Regions from separate parts of the Nocardiopsis sp. EMB25 genome, predicted to be linked through region 2. Evidence: predicted binding sites of a transcription regulator. Region 2 holds the regulator's gene; the other holds the start of a gene.
The links. Region 2 encodes HspR, which represses chaperone genes until heat shock. Its sites were predicted from a motif close to ANTTGAGTCNNNNNGACTCAANT; they were not measured.
Positions count from the first base shown of each region.

Region 1 (9,186 bases), 2.2 Mb from region 2:
GTGGTGTCGGTGGCGTCGGTCGGGTCACGCGGGTCGGTGGTCTCGTACGGGGTCGTCGCCACTAAGCGGTCCTCCCAGGGGTGAGCGGGCTGGTCACGGACGGGGTGGAGCGATGTCTGCGCAACGGTGGTCCTCTCCCTCGGGGCGCGCGGACGGGACGGGAGACGATCATGGCCGCCGCCACCGACCGTGCGCCGCCGCCTTCCCGGTTGCGGTCCGTCCGGTTCCACGACGCGCGTGCGACGCCCGGTCGCGAGGCAGGCCCGGCACGGGGTTCGGGGTGTCTTCCACTGCGACACGCGTACGGAAATCCGTGGGGATACGGCACCCCCGGAACTGGGACTGGTGGGGTCCTCCTGCCGGGAGGGTTATGGGCGGGGCGGGAGTCGCCACCGCGGCTTGTGGACCGACAGGACGGTCGCCGCGACCAGGAGGACCAGCTTGGCGAACACCCACACGTACCGCGGCAGCCCCCACCGGGCCCCGAGGGCCAGGACCAGACCGGTGACCAGGGCGGTCATGCTCAGGGGGATGTCGCCCGCGAAGGTCCGCACCGTCAGGAGCCGGTAGGCCGCGCGTGCGAACTCGATGTCGTCGGTCCGTGCCGCCACGGTGGTGAGGACGGCGAGGACCCGGACCTCGCCGAGCAGGCCGACGGAGCTGATGGCGCGCACGGTCAGGGCGGTCCTGCGGATACCCGCCGGCAGCGTCCGGGGCCGCTCCCGGCGGTGCCGGTGGTGCGTCGTTGTGGTCATGCCTCCACCAACGCGGCGGAACCGCCGCTCCGTCGTCTCCCGACGGACGGCACCGCGCCTACGTACGGGGGCGTAGGCGGTGTACGCGCCATCGCCGTTATCGGAGTCGGGGGTGTCCGTGGTGGTCGACCCCTGGACACAACTGTTGTTCTGGGAGCCGCTGTCCCCGCTGATCCGCCGACCCGCCCGGGTCGGCGGATCAGCGGGGACAGTATCGCCCCGACCCCGTCATCGGCCTGTCGGTTTCCCTCGTCGTTTCGAGATCCGGGCACTGCGGTTTCGAGACCGATTCGCGTGCGGTCGACGATCGCGTCAACACGCCAGCCGCATATCCGTGCTCCGTCTTCCCACACTTTCCGATATCCCGACGGAAGGAGTCGGACCGGTCCCGTACGTCCGCGGTGGCGTAGGTTGGACGCCGGTGCGCGCCCGCCGGGCCGGGCCCGAGCAGAGGGAAGGGTCCTCGAAGCGGTGGAGACGACGGGGGTGCGGACGCCCGACGGGGGAGGCCCCGGCGGCGGGTCGGGCGCGGCGCCGCGGCAGTGGACACGGGTCGCGGTCTTCGCCGTGTGGCTGGTGCTCGTCGCCGTGGCCGGTCGCCACGCCACCGACCTCGCGGTGCTCAGGGACTGGATCGACGCGGCGGGGGCAGCCGGACCCGCCGTCTACCTCCTCGGCTACGTGGTGGCCGTGCTCCTGCTGGTCCCGCGTCCGCTGCTGAACGCCGTCGCGGGTCTCGTCTTCGCCACCTGGCCGGGTATCGCGGTCGCGCTCACCGGCGGAGTCCTCAGCGCGCTGGTCCAGTTCGGCATCGCCCGCCTCCTCGCCCGGGACTTCGTGGAGGCGCGGCTCCCCTTCGCGCTCCGCGCCCGCCTCGACCGCACGATCGACCGGCACGGCCTCCTGGCGGTCATCCAGCTGCGCTTGTTCCCCCTCGTCCCCTTCTCCGCGGTCAACTACGGCCTGGGCGTCACGGGGCTGCGCGTCGTCCCGTTCGCCGCGGGTACCGCACTGGGCGGCCTGCCCGCGACCGTGGCCCTCGTGGTGCTCGGCGAATCCGCCACCGACCCGCTGTCCCCGGGGTTCCTCGCCTGTGCCGCGCTCGTCGCCGTGCTCATGGTCGGGAGCAGGGTGGTCGGCGTGTACGGCCGACGGTCACAGCGCGCGCGAACGTCCTCCGGGGGCGCCGTCGGGACGGGGTGAGCCGCCCGGGACGACCACACTCCTTGACACGGTTCCGGACAACCCCCATTATCATACCGACCAGACGGTATGCCACGGGGGCGGAGTCGACGCCGCCTCCCAGTGCACGCTCACGGCGCCGCACGCCGGTTCGTGGACACCTGGTGAGGAGAGGAAGAACGTGGACGTCGAGGAGTACCCGATCGACCCGCGCACCCGGCGGGGTGTGACCCGATGACCGACGAGCGCCAGGTCGACGCCGTCGTGTTCGACTACGGCGGCGTCCTCACCCGCCCGGTCCGGGACACGATCGCCGCCTGGATGAAGTCCGACGGGATCGACCCGGAGTCGTTCACCCGTGCCCTCAGGGCCTGGCTCTCACGCGACGCCCCGGACGGCACCCCGATCCACCGGTTGGAGACCGGGGAGCTGTCCGTGGAGGAGTTCGACGCCCTGTTCGCCGCCGAACTCGGCACCGTCGACGGCAGACCGGTCGACCCCGTCGGCCTGCTCGGGCGGCTGTTCGCCGGAATGCGCCCCGACCCGGCGATGTACTCCCTCGCCGAGGAGCTGCGCGGCCTCGGCCTCCGGGTGGCGCTGCTGTCCAACAGCTGGGGCAACACCTATCCCCGGGAGCGGATCGACGCGCTCCTCGACCCGGTCGTGATCTCCGGGGAGGTCGGCCTGCGCAAGCCGCACGCCCCGATCTACGAGCTGACCCTCGACCGGCTCGGCCTGCCCGCCGAACGTGTGGTGTTCGTCGACGACGCCGAACCCAACGTGCTCGGCGCCCGGGCGGTCGGTATGCGGGCCGTCCCGCACACCGACGCCGGGTCCACCCGGGCGGCCCTGGCCGAACTCGTCCCCGACCTGCCGGGGCGGTCACCGGCCGGGTGAAAGGTCTGGGTCGGCGCGGTGTCCGCCGCGCCGGTCCACGGTCGGCGGCGTGTACACGGAAGGAGCCGCCCCGCGGGTCCCGGTTTCGGGTCCCACGGGGCGGTGGCGGGCGACGGAAAGGGGCTACCGCGCCGAAGGCGTCCGTTGAGGGTGCCCCACCCCTCCGCGAAGCGGCTCCTGGGCGGTGGCGGGCGACGGAAAGGGGCTACCGCGCCGAAGGCGTCCGTTGAGGGTGCCCCACCCCTCCGCGAAGCGGCTCCTGGGCGGTGGCGGGCGACGGAAAGGGGCTACCGCGCCGAAGGCGTCCGTTGAGGGTGTCCCACCCCTCCGCGAAGCGGCTCCTGGGCGGTGGCGGGCGACGGGTGGGCCGCGGCAGCGCCCCGGTCAGACCCGGACCGAACGCGACGCGCCCCCGTCCCGTGTGTCGGCCCCGGCCGCTCCGGCGGAGGACGGGTGGGCCGGTTCGAGCGCCAACTCCAGCACCCGGCGCACGTCACTGACCGAGTGCACGGTCAGCTGCCCCAGCACCTCCTCCGGAACGTCGTCCAGGTCGGGCTCGTTGCGCTCGGGGATCAGGACGGTGGTGATCCCCGCCCGGTGCGCCGCCAGCAGCTTCTGCTTCGCCTGCGCCGATCGGCCCACCATCGGCGCGAACGCAAAGTGGGGGCCACCGCCCGGAACGGTGACCCCCAGTGACACTTCCGCTACGCGGCCACGCGCTCCGTGCTGTGCGCGGGCTCAAGCGCGATTTCCAGAACCTCCCGGACATCACTCACAGGGTGAACCGTGAGCTGTTCCAGCACTTCATCCGGAACGTCATCCAGGTCCGGCTCGTTGCGGGCCGGAATGATCACGTTCTTGATTCCGGTGCGCAGGCTCGCGAGCAGCTTCTGCTTGACGCCGCCGATCGGCAGCACCCGGCCGGTCAGCGAGACCTCACCGGTCATCGCCACGTCCGCGCGGGCGGGCCGCCCCGACAGCAGCGAGGCCAGGGCGGTCGTCATGGTGATGCCCGCGCTCGGCCCGTCCTTGGGGACGGCGCCCGCCGGAACGTGCAGGTGGACGCCGCGCTCCTTGAGGTCACCCACAGGCAGCTCCAGTTCGGCGCCCCGGGCCCGCAGGTAGGACAGGGCGATCTGCGCCGACTCGCTCATCACGTCGCCGAGCTGACCGGTCAGCGTCAGCCCGCCCGCCCCGGACTCGGGATCGGCCAGCGACGCCTCCACGAACAGCACGTCTCCCCCGGCCCCGGTCACCGCCAGACCGGTGGCCACGCCCGGCACCGAGGTCCGGCTCGCCGACTCCGGCGTGTGCCTCGGCCGACCCAGGTAGCCGCGCAGGTCGCCGGTGTCCACCCGGACCGGCACCTCCCGCTCCCCGAGGGCCGCGGCCGAGGCCACCTTGCGCAGGATGCGGGCGATGGTCCGCTCCAGGCCGCGCACACCGGCCTCGCGGGTGTACTCAGCGGCCAGCGACCGCAGCGCGTCCTCGGTGACCTCCACCTCGGGTTCGCCATCGTCCGAGACCAGCCCGGCGCGTTCGACCTGCCTGCGCAGCAGGTGGTCGCGGGCGATCGCGACCTTCTCGTCCTCGGTGTAGCCGTCCAGCTCCACCAGCTCCATCCGGTCCAGCAGCGGGCCGGGGATCGTGTCCAGGGCGTTGGCGGTGGCCAGGAACACCACGTCCGAGAGGTCAAGGTCGACCTCCAGGTAGTGGTCGCGGAACGTGTGGTTCTGCGCCGGGTCCAGCACCTCCAGCAGCGCCGCCGTGGGGTCGCCGCGGAAGTCGGAGCCGACCTTGTCGATCTCGTCCAGGAGCACCACCGGGTTCATCGACCCGGACTCCTTGATCGCCCGGACGATCCGGCCCGGCAAGGCGCCCACGTAGGTGCGGCGGTGGCCGCGGATCTCGGCCTCGTCCCGCACGCCGCCGAGAGCCACCCGGGTGAACCGGCGGCCCATGGCGCGCGCGACCGACTCGCCCAACGAGGTCTTTCCGACCCCCGGAGGCCCGACCAGGGCGAGCACGGCCCCGCTGCGGCGCCCGCCGATGACGCCCAGTCCCCGGTCCGCGCGGCGCTTGCGCACGGCCAGGTACTCGGTGATCCGGTCCTTGACGTCCGTCAGGCCGGTGTGGTCGGCGTCCAGGACCTCGCGGGCGCCGGCGATGTCATAGGCGTCCTCGGTGCGCTCGTTCCACGGCATGTCCAGGACGGTGTCCAGCCAGGTGCGGATCCAGCCCGACTCCGGTGAGGAGTCGCCGGCCCGCTCCAGCTTGTCGACCTCGTCGAGTGCGGCCTTGCGGACGTGCTCGGGCAGGTCGGCCTCCTCCACCCGCGCCCGGTAGTCGTCCTCCTCGCTGCCGGGGCGGCCGTCGAGCTCGTTGAGCTCCTTGCGGATGGCCTCCAGCTGCCGCCGCAGCAGGAACTCGCGCTGCTGCTTGTCGACGCCCTCCTGCACGTCGCGGTCGATGCTCTCGGTGACGTCCAGCTCCGCGAGGTACTCACGGGTCCACTCGGTGAGCAGGTGCAGGCGGTCGAGGACGTCGTAGGTCTCCAGCAGTTCGAGCTTGCGCTCGGCGGTCAGGAACGGCGAGTAGCCGCCCCGGTCCGCGAGCCGGCTGGGGTCGGTGATCTGCTGCACGCCGTCCAGGACCTGCCAGGCTCCGCGCTTGTGCAGGTAGGTGGTGAGCAGCGACTTGTACTCGCGGGCCGCCTCCAGCACCTTGCCCGGGTACTCACCCTGCGGCTCGGTGTGCACGGTGGCCAGCACCCACAGTGCCGCGCCGGGGCCGGTGGTTCCGCTGCCGACGCGGGCCCGGGCCGTGCCGCGGAGCACGGCGGCGGGGGTTCCCTCGGGGGTGCGTCCGACCTGTTCGACGATGCCGACGGTGCCCACGGCGGCGTAGGAGCCGTCCACGCGCGGCACGATCAGGACCTCGGGCCCCTTCGCGGAGTCACGGTGACCGCCCGACCGCGCGACGGCCTGCGCGGCGTCGACGGCCGCGCGCACCTCGGGTTCGGTCATGTCGACAGGGACGACCATGCCCGGCAGGACGACGTCGTCGTCGAGGGGGAGCACCGGGAAGGTCACGCTGGCGGGAGTCTCACTCATGAATCCTCCTAGTTGAGTTAAACAGACTCAATAAAAAGGAGTCCGATTATCTTCCCATACACGTGTTCGCCCTCAGCGATCACCCCGCACGGCCGTCGGCGCGGGCGGTCCGGATCCGCCGATCAACCAGTTGAGGCGGGTGTCACCCGTCCCTGGCATCGGGGCCGTGTCCGTTCGCGAGAGGCTCAGGCGGGACCTCGAACAGGCCATGCGGGAACGAGTCGGCTCCCCGGAGCTCCTGGACCGCTACGCCCCGCGCCGGGCGTGACGTGCGGGAAGGCCGTCTCCGGGCATCCGGAGGCCCGGGTTGACCTTGCCCCTGGGGGAAGGTGTCTGCTGGGCGTGGCCCATCCGAGACACGGGTGGCGACCACGAGGAAGACGATGACCGCATTCACGGTCGAGCAGCGGGCCGAGCGCCCCTGGGTCGGCGTTTCGATGACGGCCGAACTCGCACGCTGGGACCTGGTGAACGCCCACGTCCCGCGGATCTACGGCGCCCTGGCCGCGGCGGGCGGGACCGCGCGGGGCGGGCCGATCTACCAGTACCACCGTCTGAAGACGGCCGCCGACCCGATGGACGTCACGGTCTGCGTTCCCGTACCGGCGCGCGTGGAGATCGGCGCAGGGTTCGACACCGGCGTGATCCCGGCCGGCCGCTACCTGGTCGCGCGCCCGGAGGGCGGCCCGGACGCGCTCGCGCGGACCCACCGGGACATGTGGGAGTGGGCGCAGGTGCAGGGTCTGGAACTGGCGATCGACGAACGGGCCGACAGCATCCACTGGCACGCGCGTACCGAGCAGTTCCTCACGGACCCGCAGACCGAGCCGGATCGGAGCAAGTGGGCCGTCGAGGTCGCATACTTGCTCACATGAGAGAGACCGACGCGAGGCTGTCGATCGGGGAGTTCAGCCGCCTCACCTGGCTCTCCCCCAAGGCGCTGCGCCTGTACGAGCGGCGCGGGCTGCTCATGCCCGACGCCGTCGACGAGTACACGGGGTACCGCCGCTACCGCCCGTCGCAGGCGGAGCGCGCCCGCACGATCGCGCTGCTGCGCCGCGTGGGTATGCCGCTGGAGCGCATCGGCACGGTCCTGGACGCCACCGCCGACGAGCGACGCGAGCTCCTCGACGCGTACCGGACCGACGTGGTCCGTGCGCACGAGCGCGCGGTCGCGCTGCTCGACGGCCTCGCGGACGGTCTCCTCGAGGACCGGTCGGCCTCCGCGGAGAACGCGCCGCGGGTGTCGAGTCGCGACGTCGCCGCGCAGCCGTTCGTCTCGCGCACGGTGCGCACGACCGCCGCGGACCTGCCCCTGCACGTCGAGCGCGCCGCGGCCGAACTCGCGCAGCGGGCCGGTGCGGCGGTCGACCGGTCGGGGCCCCTGGTCATCGTCTACCACGGTGAGGTGAGCTGGGAGTCGGACGGACCCGTCGAGGTGCGTGTGCCCGTCACCGGCCGATCGAGCGCGGACGGCGTCGAACCCGCCGGGGCCGAGCTGTTCGTCGACGTACCGTACGGCGAGGTCCAGTTCCCCACGATCCTGCGCGCCTTCGACGCGGTCCGCGATGCCGCGACGCACCACACGCGCCGCCCGTCCGGATCGCCGCGCGAGATCTATCTCGACGGGGACCCGTTCCGGTGCCAGGTCGCGCAACGCTACGTCCGGCCCCGGGGCTGAGGACATCGTTCGCGCACCGGGGGCATCCCCCGTGTTGGGGGCGCGTCATTCCTCACGGCCGAGAATCACCGCGTGGAAGGGGCCTGGCGGCCCAGGGGCCGGAACCCGCCGGAGCGGTCGCGGGGCCGGGTACACCAGGCTCCGGGCTTCGCTGAGCCACAAGTGCGCTCCCACATCGGCTCGGCACACGAGCACGGTGGCGTTCGAAGCGGTGTTCAGGGCGTTCACCGGGTGGTTGTGGACGCCGCCCGCCCCCCGTATCGGTGTGACCAGCACACGCACACTCCCACGCCTCCGAATACTTACGCTTCGACAGGTTCGCGGCGAAGCCGCTTACCCGGGAGGGCACGGGAGAACGCGGAATTTCATGGCCGCTTCCGGACAAGGACGCGAAACCAATCCTCGAAGAAGCGTTCTTCGAGTTCAGGAGACGTTTCGAACCTTCCCCTGACGCAAAAACCGCCCGCGCCCTCGACCTTCGGGAATCCGCCATCGAACGCCGCCTTGTTCCCGCACACCATGTCGTTATAGTGGTGAGCCCTTCTTGAAGAGCGACCCTCACGGCATCACGAAGCTTTCCCCCGGAGCCGAACGGGAGCACCTTTGACGGATATCGAAACCCTCACCTCCCAGGTTTTCCCATATGTGAAAGACGCGGTCAGCGCCTACGGGCAGGCGGTGCTGTCCACGTCCGAGGACGCGACGGCGAGCGCCACCGTGCGGCACGGTCAACGGTTGCTGGCGGCCATCCTCAGGCGCGGAAAATCCGAGCCGGAGGTCGAAAGCGCGGTCAGGAAGCTCGGACGGGCGCCGGAGGACACCGACGCCGCCGAGGAACTCCGCGACCAGATCAGGCGGACCCTGCGGGAGGACCCGGATCTGGCCAGGAGCCTGGCCGCCATGAACACGCAGACCTCCTCGGTCAACGTGTCGGGCCACCACAACGTGGGCGTGGGCGGAAACCATCAGGGCGCGATCCACATAGGCGACAGCACCAGCAACATGCACCACAACGTTCACCACACGGTGCACAACAACATGCATGAGCGGAGGATCAGCGGTTTCTCCATCGCGGCGCTCGTCCTGGGACTGTTGGGCTTCCTCATCCTGCCCATCCCCGTCGCCATCGTCCTCGGCCTCATCGCCCTCACCCGCGTGCTCCGGGCGCCGTCCTCGGCCCAGCCCCCGGGCGGCGGCCAGGCGGACGGCGGCGCGACCGGTCCCGGAGGAGTGCCGACCGCCACCAGCCCCCAGGGGTCGGTGGCGGGCCCCGCGAATTCGACCAGTGCGAACTCCGCACCCGCGGCCCACGGCGCGCCCCGACCCTCCGATCCCACCGGGTCCGCCAACGACGCGGCGACCGCCGCTCCCGACGGATCCATGGGACGGACCGGCCCTTCCAACGCCGGCACGGACCCGGTCTCACCGACCGCACCGTACAGACCCCCCGCACAGGCGGATCCCACCGCCGGCATGTACCCTCCACCGGTCACCGAGCCGGCTGCGGCGGGTACGCCGGTCACACCACCGGTCACGCCACCTGTCGCCGGAGCGTCGG
Region 1 is NZ_JAMTDN010000001.1:2,421,317-2,430,502, forward strand. It holds gene KIK06_RS10415 (ATP-binding cassette domain-containing protein) at 1-62, opposite strand, end outside; gene KIK06_RS10420 (hypothetical protein) at 369-755, opposite strand; gene KIK06_RS10425 (TVP38/TMEM64 family protein) at 1,242-1,958, shown strand; gene KIK06_RS10430 (HAD family hydrolase) at 2,172-2,834, shown strand; gene KIK06_RS10435 (S16 family serine protease) at 3,219-3,479, opposite strand; gene lon (endopeptidase La) at 3,539-5,947, opposite strand; gene KIK06_RS10445 (GyrI-like domain-containing protein) at 6,331-6,822, shown strand; gene KIK06_RS10450 (MerR family transcriptional regulator) at 6,819-7,628, shown strand; gene KIK06_RS10455 (DUF4190 domain-containing protein) at 8,274-9,186, shown strand, end outside.
Region 1: a site for HspR is predicted at 5,958-5,980, ahead of lon (endopeptidase La). Genes of this name have one in related genera too.

Region 2 (9,186 bases):
GCGACGGGTCCGTCGGACGAAGATCAGGCCTGCGCGGGCTCCTTCTCGCCCTCGGTCGGGCTCTCGCCCTTGACCGAGCGCAGCAGGAGCTGGGAGACGTCCACGACCTCCAGCGACTCCTTGGCCTCGCCCTGCGACTTCTTCTCGTTGATCGCGTCGCCGAGCATGACCTGGCAGAACGGGCACGCGGTGGAGACGGTGTCGGGGTTGGTGGTCAGCGCCTCGTCCACCCGCTCGGTGTTGATGCGCTTGCCGATCCGCTCCTCCATCCACATGCGGGCACCGCCGGCGCCGCAGCAGAAGCCCCGCTCCTTGTGGCGGTGCATCTCCTGGGTCTTGACGCCGGGCACCTTCGCCATGATGTCGCGCGGCGGGGTGTAGACCTTGTTGTGGCGGCCCAGGAAGCAGGGGTCGTGGTACGTGATGTTCTCGTCCACGTTCCGCACCGGGGTCAGCCTGCCCTCGTCCACCAGCTTGGCCAGGAGCTGGCTGTGGTGGACGACCTCGTACGTGCCGCCGAGCTGCGGGTACTCGTTGGCGAGCGTGTTGAAGCAGTGCGGGCAGCTGGCCACGATCTTGGTGACGCCGGCCTCGTTCAGCGTCTCCACGTTCTGCTGGGCGAGCATCTGGAAGACGTACTCCATGCCCAGGCGGCGCGCGGGGTCACCGGTGCACGCCTCCATGCCGCCGAGCACGGCGAACTTGACGCCCGCGATGTCCAGCAGCTCGGCGATGGCCTTGGTGGTCTTCTTCGCGCGGTCCTCCAGGGCGCCCGCGCAGCCGACCCAGAACAGGTACTCGGTGTCCGGCGACAGCTTGTCGTCGACGACCTCGACCTCGACCGGGTTCTCCTGCTCGGCGAGCTCCTGGATCCAGTCCATCCTCCGGTCCTCGGCCATGCCCCACGGGTTGGCCTTGTTCTCGAGGTTCTTCAGGAGGGTGTTGGCCTCGGACGGGAAGTTCGACTCGACCATGACCTGGTAGCGGCGCATGTCGAGGATGTGGTCGATGTGCTCGATGTCGACCGGGCACTGTTCGACGCAGGCGCCGCAGTTGGTGCAGGACCACAGCTCGTCGGGGTGGATGACGCCACCCTCCTCCTCGGTGCCGACGAGCGGCTTGTTGAGGAGGGCGAGGACGTCGACGCCCGCGTGGCTCTCGTCGGGCTTCTCGGCGAGGGTCTCCTCGGTGATGCCCTTGAGCAGGTACGGGGCCTTCTCGTAGGCGTGCTGCTGGAGGTCGAGGATGACCTTCTTCGGAGAGAGCGGCTTACCGGTGTTCCAGGCGGGGCACTGGGACTGGCAGCGACCGCACTCGGTGCAGCTGCTGAAGTCGAGCAGGCCCTTCCAGGTGAAGTCCTCGATCTTGCCCGCGCCGAACGGGTCCTCGTCGGGGTCGGCCTCCTCGAAGTCGAGGGGCTTGACGCCGCTCTTGTCCATCATCTGCTTGGCGGCGCCGTGCGAGGGCGCGCCGTCGGCCTTGCGCTTGAAGTAGATGTTGACCGGCGCGAGGAAGCGGTGCCAGCCCACACCCATGGTGAGGTTGACCGACAGCACGACGAAGAACGCGTAGCTGATGATCAGCTTGAACGCGGCCACGAGGGCGATGGCGGGTTCGGCGACCGCGGCGTCACCGGGCAGGATGGCGCCCACCGCGTGGGAGATCGGGGTGGCCCAGACCGGGAACGGGAAGTCCTCCGAGGCGACCTTGAGACCGCGGATCGCGAAGATCGCCAGCAGCAGGCCGATGATGTAGGCCTCGACGTAGTACGCCGTCCAGTGCTTGGAGTGCATGAAGCGGGACTGGCGGCCGATCCGCTTCGGGCTGCTGATCAGGCGGTAGCCGGTCAGGCCGAGGATGCCGACGAGGCTGGCGCCCGCGATGATCTCGATGGCCAGGCCGTAGATCGTCCAGTCATGGATGATCGGCAGGTGGAAGTGCGGGTCGAAGACCTCGCCCTGGGCCTCGATGACGGTGAAGACCAGCAGGGGGAAGGAGACCATCACGAACCAGTGGGCCACACCGACCCACGGCCGCTTGAGCATCCTCGTGTGCCCGACGATCTCGATCAGCGTCATCGTCAGCCGCTGTCCGAACGGCCCCTTGCGCTCCGGCTCCACCGGACGGCCGATGCCCACGGTTCGCACGATCTGGCGGATGGCCAGAGCGAACACGGTGAACGCGACCACGGCGAAGACCGAGGTGATGATGCCCAATGTCAGGTACAGCATCGCCCGTGGCCTCCCATCCTGCTGTGTCGTCCGGTGCGCCACACACCGGCGGTCAAGACATATGTTACTAGCGAGTAATCGCTGGGACGCCATCGACCCGCCCCCCGCCACGGGGAACCGTCGACGACACCCGCGCCACCACCCGGGTCCGGGGTCGGACTACGGGATCCGATCCCGGCGCGCCAGCGCCCGCGGACGATGACACCGGGGAATCACAGGAGTGCGCCGGTCATGGCACCGGCCACATAATCCACGATCCACACATTATGTGTAGCCGACATCGGACACCCGGGGGCACAGCGGGGCACCGGTAATAACACCTGTCCGACCTCCCGCCGCCCTCCTCCGCCCCACCACCGACCTCGCCCCAGGGGTTCCCCTGGCCCGGAGTCAAGGTTCTCCCCGAGTTGCCCCGGGTTTGCGCCATTTCCCCCCTGAAGTCGCCCCCAACGGGAACACCACGCCTGGGCCGGCCGTTGTCTCTGCGTAGGAACTAACTTGAGTCGGGTTGACTCAACTGATTTGACAGCGATCACTCGACGAAGCAAACTTACGCCTGAACGACTCAACCTTGACGGAGGTAGCAACCATGGCTCGTGCGGTCGGAATCGACCTCGGTACGACGAACTCGTGCGTCGCGGTCCTGGAGGGCGGCGAACCCACGGTCATCGCCAACGCCGAGGGCTCCCGCACCACTCCCTCCGTCGTCGCCTTCGCCAAGAACGGTGAGGTGCTCGTCGGTGAGGTGGCCAAGCGCCAGGCGGTCACCAACGTCGACCGCACCATCCGCTCGGTCAAGCGCCACATCGGCACCGACTGGTCGGTGAAGATCGACGACAAGACCTTCAACCCGCAGCAGATCAGCGCCTTCATCCTCCAGAAGCTCAAGCGCGACGCCGAGGCCTACCTCGGCGAGGACGTCACCGACGCGGTCATCACCGTGCCCGCCTACTTCAGTGACGCCCAGCGCCAGGCCACCAAGGAGGCCGGCACGATCGCGGGTCTGAACGTCCTGCGCATCATCAACGAGCCGACCTCGGCCGCGCTCGCCTACCACCTGGAGAAGGAGGACGAGGCCACGATCCTCGTCTACGACCTCGGTGGCGGCACCTTCGACGTCTCCCTCCTGGAGGTCGGCGACGGCGTCGTGGAGGTCAAGGCGACCAACGGCGACAACCACCTCGGCGGTGACGACTGGGACCAGGCGATCGTCGACTGGCTGGTCGAGCGGTTCAAGAACGCCAACGGCGTGGACCTGTCCAAGGACAAGATGGCCCTCCAGCGCCTGCGCGAGGCCGCGGAGAAGGCCAAGATCGAGCTCTCCAGCTCCAGCGAGTCGGTCATCAACCTGCCCTACATCACGGCCTCGGCCGAGGGCCCGCTGCACCTGGACGAGAAGCTCACCCGCGCCGAGTTCCAGCGCCTGACCGCCGACCTGGTCGAGCGGACCAAGACGCCGTTCCAGCAGGTCATGAAGGACGCCGGGATCCAGCTCAGCGGCATCGACCACGTGGTCCTGGTCGGCGGCTCCACCCGTATGCCCGCCATCGCGGAGCTGGTCAAGGAGATGACCGGCGGCAAGGAGCCCAACAAGGGCGTCAACCCGGACGAGGTCGTGGCGGTCGGCGCCGCGCTCCAGGCCGGCGTGCTCAAGGGTGAGGTCAAGGACGTCCTGCTGCTGGACGTCACCCCGCTGTCGCTGGGCATCGAGACCAAGGGCGGCGTGTTCACCAAGCTCATCGAGCGCAACACGACCATCCCGACCAAGCGCTCGGAGATCTTCACGACGGCCGACGACAACCAGCCGTCCGTGCAGATCCAGGTCTACCAGGGCGAGCGCGACATCGCCCAGTACAACAAGAAGCTGGGCGTCTTCGACCTGACCGGTCTGCCCCCGGCGCCGCGCGGCGTCCCGCAGATCGAGGTCGCCTTCGACATCGACGCCAACGGCATCGTCAGCGTCACCGCGAAGGACCTGGGCACCGGCAAGGAGCAGTCGGTCACCATCTCCGGCGGTTCGGCCATGTCCAAGGACGACATCGACAAGATGGTCCGCGAGGCCGAGCAGTACGCCGAGGAGGACCGCAAGCGCCGCGAGGAGGCCGAGGTCCGCAACAACGCCGAGTCCCTCGTCTACCAGACCGAGAAGGTCATCAAGGACAACGAGGACAAGATCCCGGCGGACGTGCGCTCCGAGACCGAGTCGGCCGTCGCCGAGCTGAAGACCGCCCTGGAGGGCACGGACGTCGAGGCGATCCGCACCGCGAGCGAGAAGGTCGCGCTGGCCAGCCAGAAGATCGGCTCCGCCATCTACAGCCAGGGCCAGGAGGGCGCCGCCGCCGGCGCCGAGCAGACCGCCTCGGACACCGCCGACGACGCCGACGTCGTGGACGCCGAGATCGTCGACGAGGACAACGGCAAGGGCACCCAGTCCTGATCCGGGACCGAGTGACGAGTCGAGGAAGGAGGGCGCGTCCCAGATGGCGCAGTCGGACAAGACCAGCGGCTCCGGCGAGGGTGAGGAGCACCAGGGACCGGTGATCCGAGACAACCGCCGGATCGACCCGGAGACGGGCGAGGTCCGCGACCCCAAGGCCGCGGAGGCCGACGAGGCGGACGCCGGTGCCGAGGAGACCATCGAGGTCCCGGACACCCCGGAGACCGTGGTGACCGAGGCGATCAACGCGGACGAGCGGGTCGTCGAGCTCACCAACGACATCAAGCGGGTGCAGGCGGAGTACGCCAACTACCGCAAGCGCGTCGAGCGCGACCGCGTGGCCGTCCGCGAGGTCGCCACCGCCCAGGTCGTCGGCGAACTCCTGCCGATCCTGGACGACGTCGGCCGTGCCCGCGAGCACGACGAGCTCACCGGGGGGTTCAAGGCGGTCGGTGAGTCCCTGGAGGCCGTGGCGGCCAAGCTGGGCCTGGAGCGGTACGCCGAGTCGGGCGACGAGTTCGACCCGAACCTGCACGAGGCGCTCACCCTGGTCCCGGCACCGAACGTCTCCGTCCAGACGGTGATCGAGGTGTTCCAACCGGGGTACCGCATCGGTGAGAGGATCCTCCGCCCGGCCCGCGTGGTCGTCGGCGACCCCGTCGAGGGCGCCGAGGCCGCCGGGTCCGACGAGGACACCGGTTCCGCCGGGGACGAGGCCGACGCCTCCTCCGGCGGGGGCGAGGAGACGGACGGCAAGTAACGGGTTCGCCCGTGGTCGACTCCGGTCGTGCCCGCCGCCCCGGCGGTGGGTACGACCGGAGAGGCCGGGGCGTGTTCCGCGGACGTGGTTCGAGCACGTGTCCGCGAACCGCGCCCCGGCCCCGGTTCCGCGCGGAACCGGGGCACGTGTAAGCATCGGACGCAACCGGCACCAGCGGGAGAAGGCACCAGTCGATGAGCACCAAGGACTACCTGGAGAAGGACTACTACAAGGTCCTCGGAGTCTCAAAGACCGCCTCGAAGGACGAGATCAAGCAGTCCTACCGCAAGCTCGCCCGGGAGAACCACCCTGACGCGAACACCGACGACCCCAAGGCCGAGGGGCGCTTCAAGGAGATCTCCGAGGCCTACAACGTCCTGTCGGACGACAAGCGCCGCAAGGAGTACGACGAGGCGCGCTCGCTGTTCGGCGGGTCCTACCGACCCGGCGGCGGGGGCACCGGCCCCGGCGGGTTCGACATGGGAGACCTGTTCGGCCAGGGCCCCGGGGGCGGTGGAGCGTCCGGCGGCGAACGGCTGAGTGACCTGTTCGGGGGCCTGTTCGGGGGCCGGGGCCGGGGCGCCGGGGCCGCCCGCAGCAGGCGCGGCTCCGACATCGAGACCGAGACCACGCTGAGTTTTCGCGAGGCGGCCGACGGGGTCACGCGCTCCTTCCGCCTGGCCAGCGACACCCCGTGTCCCACCTGCAAGGGCACCGGCGCCAAGGCGGGCACGGCCCCCCGGATGTGCCCGAAGTGCTCCGGCACCGGGCACGAGAACACCAACCTGGGCGGCTTCTCGCTGTCCGAGCCGTGCGGTGAGTGCAAGGGCCGCGGCCTGGTCGTGGACGATCCCTGCACCGACTGCCACGGCAGCGGGCGCGGCAGGAGCACCCGCACCATCCAGACCCGGATCCCCGGCGGCGTGACCGACGGCCAGCGGATCCGCATCAAGGGCAAGGGCGCCCCGGGCGAGCACGGCGGCCCGGCGGGCGACCTGTACGTCGTCGTCCACGTGAAGGAGCACGCGGTGTTCGGTCGGAGCGGCGACAACATCACCATCACCGTGCCGGTGACCTTCCCCGAGGCCGTACTCGGCGCGGACGTGCGCGTCCCGACGTTGGGCGGCTTCCCGGTGACCGTGAAGGTCCCGCCGGGCACCCCGAACGGGCGCACGCTGCGGGTCCGCGGCAAGGGGGCCAAGCGCAAGGACGGCACCACGGGCGACATGCTCGTGACGATCGAGGTCACCGTTCCGACGAACGTCAGCGGCGACGCCCGCGAGGCGCTGGAGAAGTTCCGGGCCGCGACGACCGACCACGACCCGCGCGAGGGACTCGAGGCGCGGGCGAAGGGTGCGTGAACGACGTGAACGACTCCTTCGGCGCTGACGCTCCGGTCTATGTGATCTCGGTGGCGGCGGAGCTGGCCGGAATGCATCCGCAGACCCTGCGGCAGTACGACCGGCTGGGGATCGTGTCGCCGGGCCGGGCCTCCGGCCGGGGGCGTCGCTACTCCATGCGCGACGTGCAGCTGCTGCGCGAGGTGCAGCGTCTGTCGCAGGAGGAGGGCATCAACCTCGCCGGGATCAAGCGGATCCTGGAGTTGGAGCACGAGGTGGAGCAGCTGCGGGAGCAGGTGTTCCACCTGGCCAACGAGCTGGAGGCGGCGCGGAGGGCAGTGGCCCGGCGCGGCCGCCCCACCCCCGCGGAGGGCGGGGGCGCGCGCGGGGAGCTGGTGCGCCGCACGCGCGTGACGATCTTCAACACGGCCGAGCGGCCGGAGGACGACAACACCCGGAACACCGGTTCCGGGCAGGGCGGCCCGGGAGCGGGCCGCGACGACGAACGGGACTGACGGGGCTCCGGTACGACTGCACGGGGGCACGGTCGGCCATGGAATGTCACCCAGGGTGACAGAATTGGTGAAAGGAGTCACCGGAGATGAACTACAAGCTCACAAAGAAGAGCCAGGAGGCCCTGTCGGTGGCCGTCCGGCGCGCGACCGCGGACGGTAGTCCGGAGGTGGACCCGCTCCACCTTCTGGCCGCGCTGCTGGACCAGGCGGAGGGGGTGACCCGCCCGCTGCTCAAGGAGGTGGGGGCCAACCCCGACACGCTCAAGGACCGGGTCGAGGCGGCGATCAACGCCCTGCCGAAGGCGGCCGGGTCGACGGTCAGCTCACCGAACTCCTCGCGCCAGCTGATCGTGTCCATCAACACGGCGGCCAAGCGCGCCCAGCAGTTGGAGGACGAGTACGTCTCCACCGAGCACCTCCTCGTGGGGCTGGCGACGGACGGCGGTGAGGCCAAGCGGCTGCTGGGCGAGGTCGGCGCCACCCCGGAGGCGCTCCTGGAGGCGTTCGAGCGGGTGCGCGGGTCGGCGAAGGTCACGTCGGAGAACCCCGAGGACACCTACCAGGCACTGGAGAAGTTCGGTGTCGACCTGACCGAGCGGGCCCGCGAGGGCAAGGTGGACCCGGTGATCGGCCGCGACGGCGAGATCCGGCGGGTCATCCAGGTACTCAGCCGCCGGACCAAGAACAACCCGGTGCTCATCGGTGAGCCGGGTGTCGGCAAGACCGCCGTCGTGGAGGGGCTGGCCCAACGGATCGTGGCCGGTGACGTGCCCCAGTCGCTCGTGGGCAAGCGGCTGGTGAGCCTGGACCTGTCCGCGATGGTGGCGGGCGCCAAGTACCGCGGCGAGTTCGAGGAGCGGCTCAAGGCGGTGCTCTCGGAGATCAAGGAGTCCGAGGGCCAGATCATCACGTTCATCGACGAGCTGCACACCATGGTCGGCGCCGGTGCGGCCGAGGGCGCCATGGACGCGGGCAACATGCTCAAGCCCATGCTGGCGCGCGGAGAGCTGCGCATGGTCGGCGCCACGACGTTGGACGAGTACCGGGAGAAGATCGAGAGGGACCCCGCCCTGGAACGGCGGTTCCAGCAGGTCATGGTGGGTGAGCCGTCGGCCGCCGACACCATCGCGATCCTGCGCGGGCTCAAGGGCCGCTACGAGGCGCACCACAAGGTGCAGATCGCCGACGCCGCCCTGGTGGCCGCCGCGACCCTGTCCGACCGGTACATCACCGCGCGCTTCCTGCCGGACAAGGCGATCGACCTCATCGACGAGGCGGCCTCCCGGCTGCGGATGGAGATCGACTCCAGCCCGGTGGAGATCGACGAGCTCCAGCGCACCGTCGACCGGCTGAAGATGGAGGAGATGGCGCTCTCCAAGGAGTCGGACCAGGCCAGCATCCAGCGCCTGGACCGGCTGCGCGCCGACCTGGCCGACCGGCAGGAGCAGCTCAACGCGCTCGTCGCCCGCTGGGAGCAGGAGAAGGCGGGGCTCAACCGGGTCGGTGAGCTGAAGGGGCAACTGGACGACCTGCGCACCCGCGCCGAGCTGGCCGAGCGCGAGGGCGACTTCGCCCAGGCGTCCCGGCTGATGTACGGGGACATCCCGCAGCTGGAGAAGCAGATCGAGGAGGCCTCCAACGCCGAGGAGGAGGCGGCCAGCTCCGGCGGCGACACGATGGTCAAGGACGAGGTCGGCGCCGACGAGGTCGCGGACGTCGTCTCCTCGTGGACCGGCATCCCGGTGGGGCGGCTCATGGAGGGGGAGACCTCCAAGCTGCTGCGCATGGAGGAGGAGCTCGGGGCACGGCTGATCGGCCAGAAGGACGCCGTGACCGCGGTGTCGGACGCGGTGCGGCGTGCCCGGGCCGGGATCTCCGACCCGGACCGGCCCACGGGTTCGTT
Region 2 is NZ_JAMTDN010000001.1:4,666,134-4,675,319, forward strand. It holds gene KIK06_RS20445 ((Fe-S)-binding protein) at 24-2,231, opposite strand; gene dnaK (molecular chaperone DnaK) at 2,821-4,668, shown strand; gene grpE (nucleotide exchange factor GrpE) at 4,712-5,428, shown strand; gene dnaJ (molecular chaperone DnaJ) at 5,623-6,789, shown strand; gene KIK06_RS20465 (heat shock protein transcriptional repressor HspR) at 6,786-7,283, shown strand; gene clpB (ATP-dependent chaperone ClpB) at 7,370-9,186, shown strand, end outside.